DNA from 2 places in the Paenibacillus sp. F4 genome. Region 1 is predicted to be linked to the other one. Evidence: predicted binding sites of a transcription regulator. Region 1 holds the regulator's gene; the other holds the start of a gene.
The links. Region 1 encodes LexA, which represses DNA repair genes until DNA is damaged. Its sites were predicted from a motif close to CGAACATATGTTCG; they were not measured.
Positions count from the first base shown of each region.

Region 2: the regulator LexA is predicted to act here: its motif matches at 1,730-1,743, upstream of C1T21_RS26580 (YolD-like family protein).

Region 1 covers NZ_POVS01000015.1:73,610-77,031, forward strand. The annotation lists gene C1T21_RS17300 (GNAT family N-acetyltransferase) at 1-67, opposite strand, end outside; gene C1T21_RS27395 (hypothetical protein) at 298-438, opposite strand; gene C1T21_RS27400 (hypothetical protein) at 480-644, opposite strand; gene C1T21_RS17305 (hypothetical protein) at 881-1,183, opposite strand; gene lexA (transcriptional repressor LexA) at 1,467-2,093, opposite strand; gene C1T21_RS17315 (LysM peptidoglycan-binding domain-containing protein) at 2,282-2,650, shown strand; gene C1T21_RS17320 (DUF896 domain-containing protein) at 2,759-2,965, shown strand; gene C1T21_RS17325 (hypothetical protein) at 3,086-3,422, shown strand, end outside.
Region 2 covers NZ_POVS01000035.1:15,084-18,505, forward strand. The annotation lists gene C1T21_RS26570 (hypothetical protein) at 329-559, shown strand; gene C1T21_RS27125 (hypothetical protein) at 739-1,008, shown strand; gene C1T21_RS26575 (YgdI/YgdR family lipoprotein) at 1,035-1,631, opposite strand; gene C1T21_RS26580 (YolD-like family protein) at 1,783-2,118, shown strand; gene cysK (cysteine synthase A) at 2,541-3,422, opposite strand, start outside.

The sequences.
Region 1 (3,422 bases):
TAAAGCCGTTATTCTCATTTGACTTCTTAAAATCTCCCATATTAGAAAGTGACATTTTAATTATCATGGCTTGTCTCCTCCTGGTTTAATTTCTCTATGCACACTATTCTAAAAGAGAACCACGTTTTCCTGTCTGTTAGATTTATAAAAAGAGCAAAACTGTAACGACTGTTCAACTATGTGTGATATTCTACGATCTCGTCCGCTTGCTTAAACGATTCATAGCAGTAGTTAGGTTTGCTGTTTAACACAAAAAAAGCAGGAAGAATCCTTCCTGCTTTTGCTTGAAAACGATTATTAACGTCTGCGTTGTCTATCATTTACGCTAAACAGATTAACAGCCAGTGCGTTACCTCTTGCACGCGCAACGGCTCTTTGATTCGAACGGATGTTTGATCTTCTTCTTCTCAAATCACGTCTGCAATGTCTTCTGCTCATATGATCACCTCCCTTCAAGGAAATGAAGGTACGGATGAATCTTAGTGGTGTTTATGCTTACGCTTGGAAATTTTGATATTCAAGGCATTGGTTGCTAGTGCATTTCCGCTTCCTGTTTTAGCAGCTGCGGCTTGAAAGACTTTAACGACCAGATATCTGTTTTTCCCGATGCGATGCTTATACGTTTTAACTCTATTTCTGATCATCTGCATATCTCCTTTGCTTAGGTCTGCTATATACATATGTCAATTGTGATAGTAATGTATCAGCATAAATCTATTAAAAGCCAAAAGAAGCTGGTACCTATATTCCTAATGGTTAACAAAAAAACCTCATGCGAGCCTGTCTTCGCCATTTCAACTTTACGTTGCAGGAGAAGGTTACAGGCAGGTCGGCATGAGTCTAATAGTGTAGATAAATAATATGCAGTTTAGTTTGAAAATTATTTACTATTAAGAGTATTAATTTTTTTCTCGTAGTACGCCTCTTGAGCAAGAATATGATTCAGTTGTTCAGAGAGCTGTTTATATTCTTGGCTGTCTTCTGGATAATTGTTTCTTTCGGAAATTACAGCTTCAAGTTGCTTTTCTAAATACCTGAAATGGATAAGTATTTGTATGTACTGAATACGATCGTAGGTTGTTATGTGTGAGTTCTCTTTTGCATACAAATGATCCATTGTTGGAACTACACAGCTTATGGCGATAAATATCACAGCAAACACTGAAATTATAATTTTTTTCATTTAATTCCTCCTACAGAGCTATGAGTAATTAATATACCATATTTATCCAAATCAAAGAAAGATCTATTAGTTTTGCCCATGACAGTATAGTTGCTCAAGATCAGTGGGGGATTATTTGAGATGGGGAGGCTGATTTTATAGTAGAAAAAATAGGAATAGGTTGCTGAAATGAAAAAATAGTTGTGAGATACATAATAAACATAATAGCAATACAAAACCGGCTTGCCCTAGGCAGCCGGTTTTGTATTAGTGGATAGAATAACGGGGAAGAAAGAACGAGAAATCAGTGGAAGTCCCGGAAGAGTCCTACAACCTTGCCCAAAATGCTGACGTGTGTCAGGCGAAGCGGTTCAAAGGCTGGATTTTCAGGTTGAAGCCGGATATGATCTTTTTCTTTGTAGAAGGTTTTAACTGTAGCTTCGTCTTCATCTGTCATAGCTACAACAATATCACCATTATCAGCGGTCTGCTGCTGACGTACGATTACATAGTCTCCGTTAGCAATCCCAGCCTCAATCATGCTTTCGCCTACAACAGATAACATGAATATTTTATCCTCACCAACAAAGTGTTGGGGAAGAGGAAAGTAATCTTCAATATTTTCTGTCGCCGTAATAGGAAGGCCAGCAGTTACTTTGCCGACGACGGGGACACGACTAATGGAGTAATTAATCAAGTTGCTGTTATCCGATTCGTCTTGACCGAGTAACTCAATAGCCCGTGGTTTTGTAGGATCGCGGCGAATGAGTCCTTTTTTCTCTAAACGATCCAAATGACCATGAACCGTAGAACTGGAGGCTAATCCGACAGCCTCGCCTATTTCGCGTACAGAAGGGGGGTACCCCTTTAGACGCACTTCATTGCGGATAAATTCAAGAATGGCCTGCTGGCGGCTCGAAATCTTAGACATACCGTATCAACCCCATTTAGTAACGTTTGGGAAAATTATAGCATAGAACCTCCGTTCGTACAAACATAAGTTCTAAATAATCCCTGAAAATAATTGCGAACTTTTGTTCTCTTTTCTATTGAACAAAACAAATGTTCGTGTTATATTGTGAAAACATAAGAACAAACGTTTGGAGGACACAGCCAATGATGAAATATAGCACTTATCAAAGTATTTTCCCGATGAATTTAGAAAATTTACAGGAGACCCGAAAAGAGGGTAGGGCGCGTTTTATGCAGATTATTACCAATACTCTTTTACTTAAGCTTCTTATTATAGTGATTGTTGCTTGGATTGCAGGGGCAGGTGTACTTACGGTTTTCGCGGCACCTTCAGCTTCCAAGGAAGAAGTGACTAAACTGACCGTACAACCCGGGGATACGTTGTGGGAGATTGCCGCAAATCATAAACCGGAACGAATGGATACACGGGTATATATAGAAGGAATTGTGCGGATTAACGGTTTGGAGGATCGGGGAGTGCAGGCAGGTCAGGTACTCAAGCTTCCTAACTTCTGATCTATAGACTATTAGAGCTTGTCAGGGAGCGTAATACGGGAGCCTTGACAAGCTCTTTTCTACATGTCAAAGTGTATTATATCTTTGCTTTTATGGAGGGGACACAATTTGGATATAGACAGCTTGGTACAGCGCATTAATGAATTAGCGCGCAAAGCAAAATCCGAGGGTTTGACGGAAGAGGAAGCCACAGAGCGCGCCAATCTTCGGGAAATTTATTTAGGTAACATTCGCCGTAATTTTCGGCAGCAGCTTGAGACGATTGAATTTGTGGACGATGATACATCGAAGGGAAATGACGGGCTGAAGCATTAATGTTGTTAAAGCGCCCAAGCCTACAATTTGCCTTTTGTTTTAGGTACCTTTCATGGTATCTATATAGATCAGCTTTGAGGCAATTGTTTTATTGTAATATATCTGGGAAGGAATTGAGAGATGGCCCGATCATTTGAAAGAAAAGTACGCAAAAACACAGCGCATTTAAATAAATCGCGCAAAAAGCAAGGCATTCAAACCATTAACGGCGCAGGTTCTGCAATGGATATTTTCCGTGGCCGTAACATTACTGTGCCAATTATGCTGGCAGGTCTTTCTGTATTGTACATGCTTATGAGTTACTTTTTGACTAAGACTGGCATGCGAGGGATGGATTGGCTTGTATTCGGCCTTTACTTGATGCTGGCTGTTATCTTTTTCATCCGTCGTCCTTATCTGAAAGTGGGAAAGGATACTCTCTATATGCTGAAAGGTGGTAGAGAACGTCCAATGACGG
Region 2 (3,422 bases), on a different contig from region 1:
AACATTAAGTCTGTTGTACAAAAATATCAGAATTTCGTATATGTTATTCCGCTAACGGGATACGTTAGTTCAATGGAACAGCGACAGTCTAGGACTTTATCTTCTCGTCCTTAGTTGTCGCTGTTCCAATTTCTAAGTCCGTCTAAAACTTATTTTATGAAGTCTAGCGGTATGACAATTCGAAAAGTCGCATGGAATAAAGACACTCAGTCAAATACTTTGGTTTCTGCTGACAGTAGAACTATGTAAATCCGTAGTAGGTACGGAGTAGAAAGAATTTACACTTTATTCAGGAACAAATTAAACCTATTTAGGAGGATCACGAATTATGTCTACTACACAACCACGTTTTGCATTTCTGGATTCAGAAGGAGTTCTGCATTTAAACGATGAGGAACATGCCAAGCAACACGGCAAACATGTACAAACTTCGCTGACCGACGACGAAAGCGGATATCCAGTCATTGAGGGTCAAGGTGTTGTATACTATTCAGTACAAGTTCTTGTCCCGAGTCAACGACAAGAACTTATACCGATCGCCATAAAGGACAAGAAATGATCCTATTGCCAATTTGATGAATGTCTAATAATGGAGAAACAGTGGGTTATACCCCAAGAGCAAACCACCCGTTGGACGGGTGGTCAGGATTTAAGGAATCAGGCTCTTGTTCCAATCTGAGGACAAGAACTTGATTCCTTTGCTATAAAAGACAAAACATACATATGTAATAGACAGCTTTGTACAGACATCGAGCGCAAACTACTGCGGATACTGTACAACTATTCTGCTGGTCGGAGACGGTTGCCCCCAATGAAAGAACTGGAGATAAAGACAGACAGACGTACAGAGGACTACGGGCCGGGTTGCTGGCCTTGGAGCGTGATAAGTATATCTTATGGGAAGCTAATGACAATCTGTGGGATATCGTAATTATAGAGGGCTGGGATAGGGACCAGAAGATCATCATGCCCATGGGTGACGCCAATAGATACTTTACGGAATATTAAAACCCCGGATTGCTCCGGGTTGTTTTTTATCTGATCGTATATTCATAAACTTTATCCTGAATCTTTATCTCTGCTTTTAATGGCTTATCACTTTTAGCCACCTCACTGGGTATCTCTGAAAGATAGTACAGTGTTCCCGTTTTAAGTGGGTCTACACTGGTGTTGGTGTAAATAAAGTCTTCACCACCACGTTCCTCAATAGTGCTGAATGTATCATAATCATATTTGTTATCGAATTTTAGGTTTACTTCCGCTATTTTATCCGCTTTAATTTCTTCTGTCCCAAGATTTTTGGCTTTAATGACTAGAGCAAAGAAGGTAGAGTCTGTTTCTTTGGATTCGTATAGTATATGGAAGTCTCCCGGTTTAGAAGGTTCGATTTTTTTTGAAATCTTATTTCCCGTTACTGTTATATCAGCGAAATCTTGTATTGTAACTGTCTCGCCCTTTTTTATAGGAGTAACCGTATCTTCTTGCTTTTGTTCCACTGGTGCTGCTGGTGCGGCAGTATTCGTTGGCGTAGTAGCTGGTTTGGTGTCATTTGTTGTGGCAGTTTGTTTAGGCGAGCAAGCTGCAAGCGTTAGAAACGCGGCAGCCACCAATATACCTGTTACAATTTTCATATTATCCCCCTGATTTTGTATTTTCGTATAGTCTATCAGAACTAGGAATATTTTCCTGGGACAAAAGTTTTGGATTCGGTATACAAAAAGCCTTGTCTAGAACGTATGTTCGGAATATAATTTCTACATAATACATCAGGAGGCTACATACATGTCGAAAAAATTAGAAGGTAACGGCTTATGGGGAAGCAGCCGGATTATCATACCAGAACACAAGGAAGCATACTTAAAACTCATGAAAGACCGTCAGCGGAGAGGCAAGCCGGAAATTGACGATCAGGAAGTCCAGTTGATCGAGCAAGCGCTTATAGAGTCCTACAACACACGTCAACCTGTAACACTAGTGGTTTTTAGCCCGTTCGATGACGAAGAACTCACAGGTGTAATCACGTCTATAAATACTGCTCGCAGGGAAGTGAAACTGTTTCGTGGCGAGGATGATTTTAGTTGGATCAAGTTGGAGGATATCATTTCAGCAAGTATCTAGCAAAAATCTAAGGGGAGTAAATATTCTACTGACGTTATCCAACAAACAAGAAATGTTTTCAACCGCCTTACCTACGATAATTCAGTCGGAGTCTTTCTAGGAGCATTTGACGCTAGTGTTTTAGCTGATTAATTAAAAAAGCAGGATTCTCATATCGCAATCAAGACTTCCTGATGATGATGCGTTACACCCGCATCAAGTTAAAAAAAGAGGCTTACAGAGTGGTACAAGACTACTACGGAGAAGCTCACTTTTACAGAAAAAGCCTGATGAGCTACAACGACATCGCGCTGGGCCAAGGTAACTTTTTCTTCGCTAGCGAAGAAGGGCATCTTTAGGTTATTGAAACAATTCTATAGACTCTTGCTTGTCGTGGCTGGAAAATTTACAAAAGAGGCAGAGGGATCCCTGCCTTCGGCGTTTTATAATTCTTCGTCTGAGAAAAGCGGAGTGGACAAATAACGCTCACCTGTATCAGGTAATATGACCACGATCATCTTGCCTTTGTTTTCTGGAAGTTTCGCAATTTGTGTTGCTGCATAAACCGCAGCCCCAGAAGAAATACCAACAAGCAGCCCTTCTGTTTTGGCAAGCAGGCGTGCAGTTTCAAACGCATCTTCGTTTTTAACTTTGAAAACCTCATCCACATATTCTTCATTAAAGTTATTTGGAATGAAACCAGCACCGAGTCCTTGTAGTTGATGTGAACCTGGAGTACCGCCAGACAGCACTGGTGAATCGAACGGTTCGACGGCTATCACTTTTACAGAAGGTTTTCGTTCCTTTAATAACTGGCCAACGCCCGAAATAGTTCCACCTGTACCTACGCCCGCGATAAAAATATCTACACCGCCGTCCGTATCATGCCAGATTTCCACAGCTGTAGTTTTGCGATGAATTTCTGGATTGGCAGGATTGCTAAACTGCTGTGGTATGAAAGAGTTTGGTGTTTCGGCAGCCAAGAGCTCAGCACGCTTGATAGCGCCTTTCATCCCCTCGGATCCCGGTGTTAACACAAGCTCAGCACCGAACGCAGTCAAAAGCTTGCGACGTTCGATACTAAACGTTTCAGGAAGTGTAATTATAAGTTTATATCCAAGAGCCGCAGCTGCAAATGCAAGTCCGATTCCAGTATTGCCACTTGTCGGCTCGATAATAACGGAGTCTTTATTGATTAAGCCTTTCTCCTCAGCGTCTTTAATCATAGCATATCCAATGCGGTCCTTAACGCTACCAGCCGGATTTAAATATTCCAACTTTGCTACCACGTTTGCCTCAATATTTTGGATTTGGCTGTAGTTCAA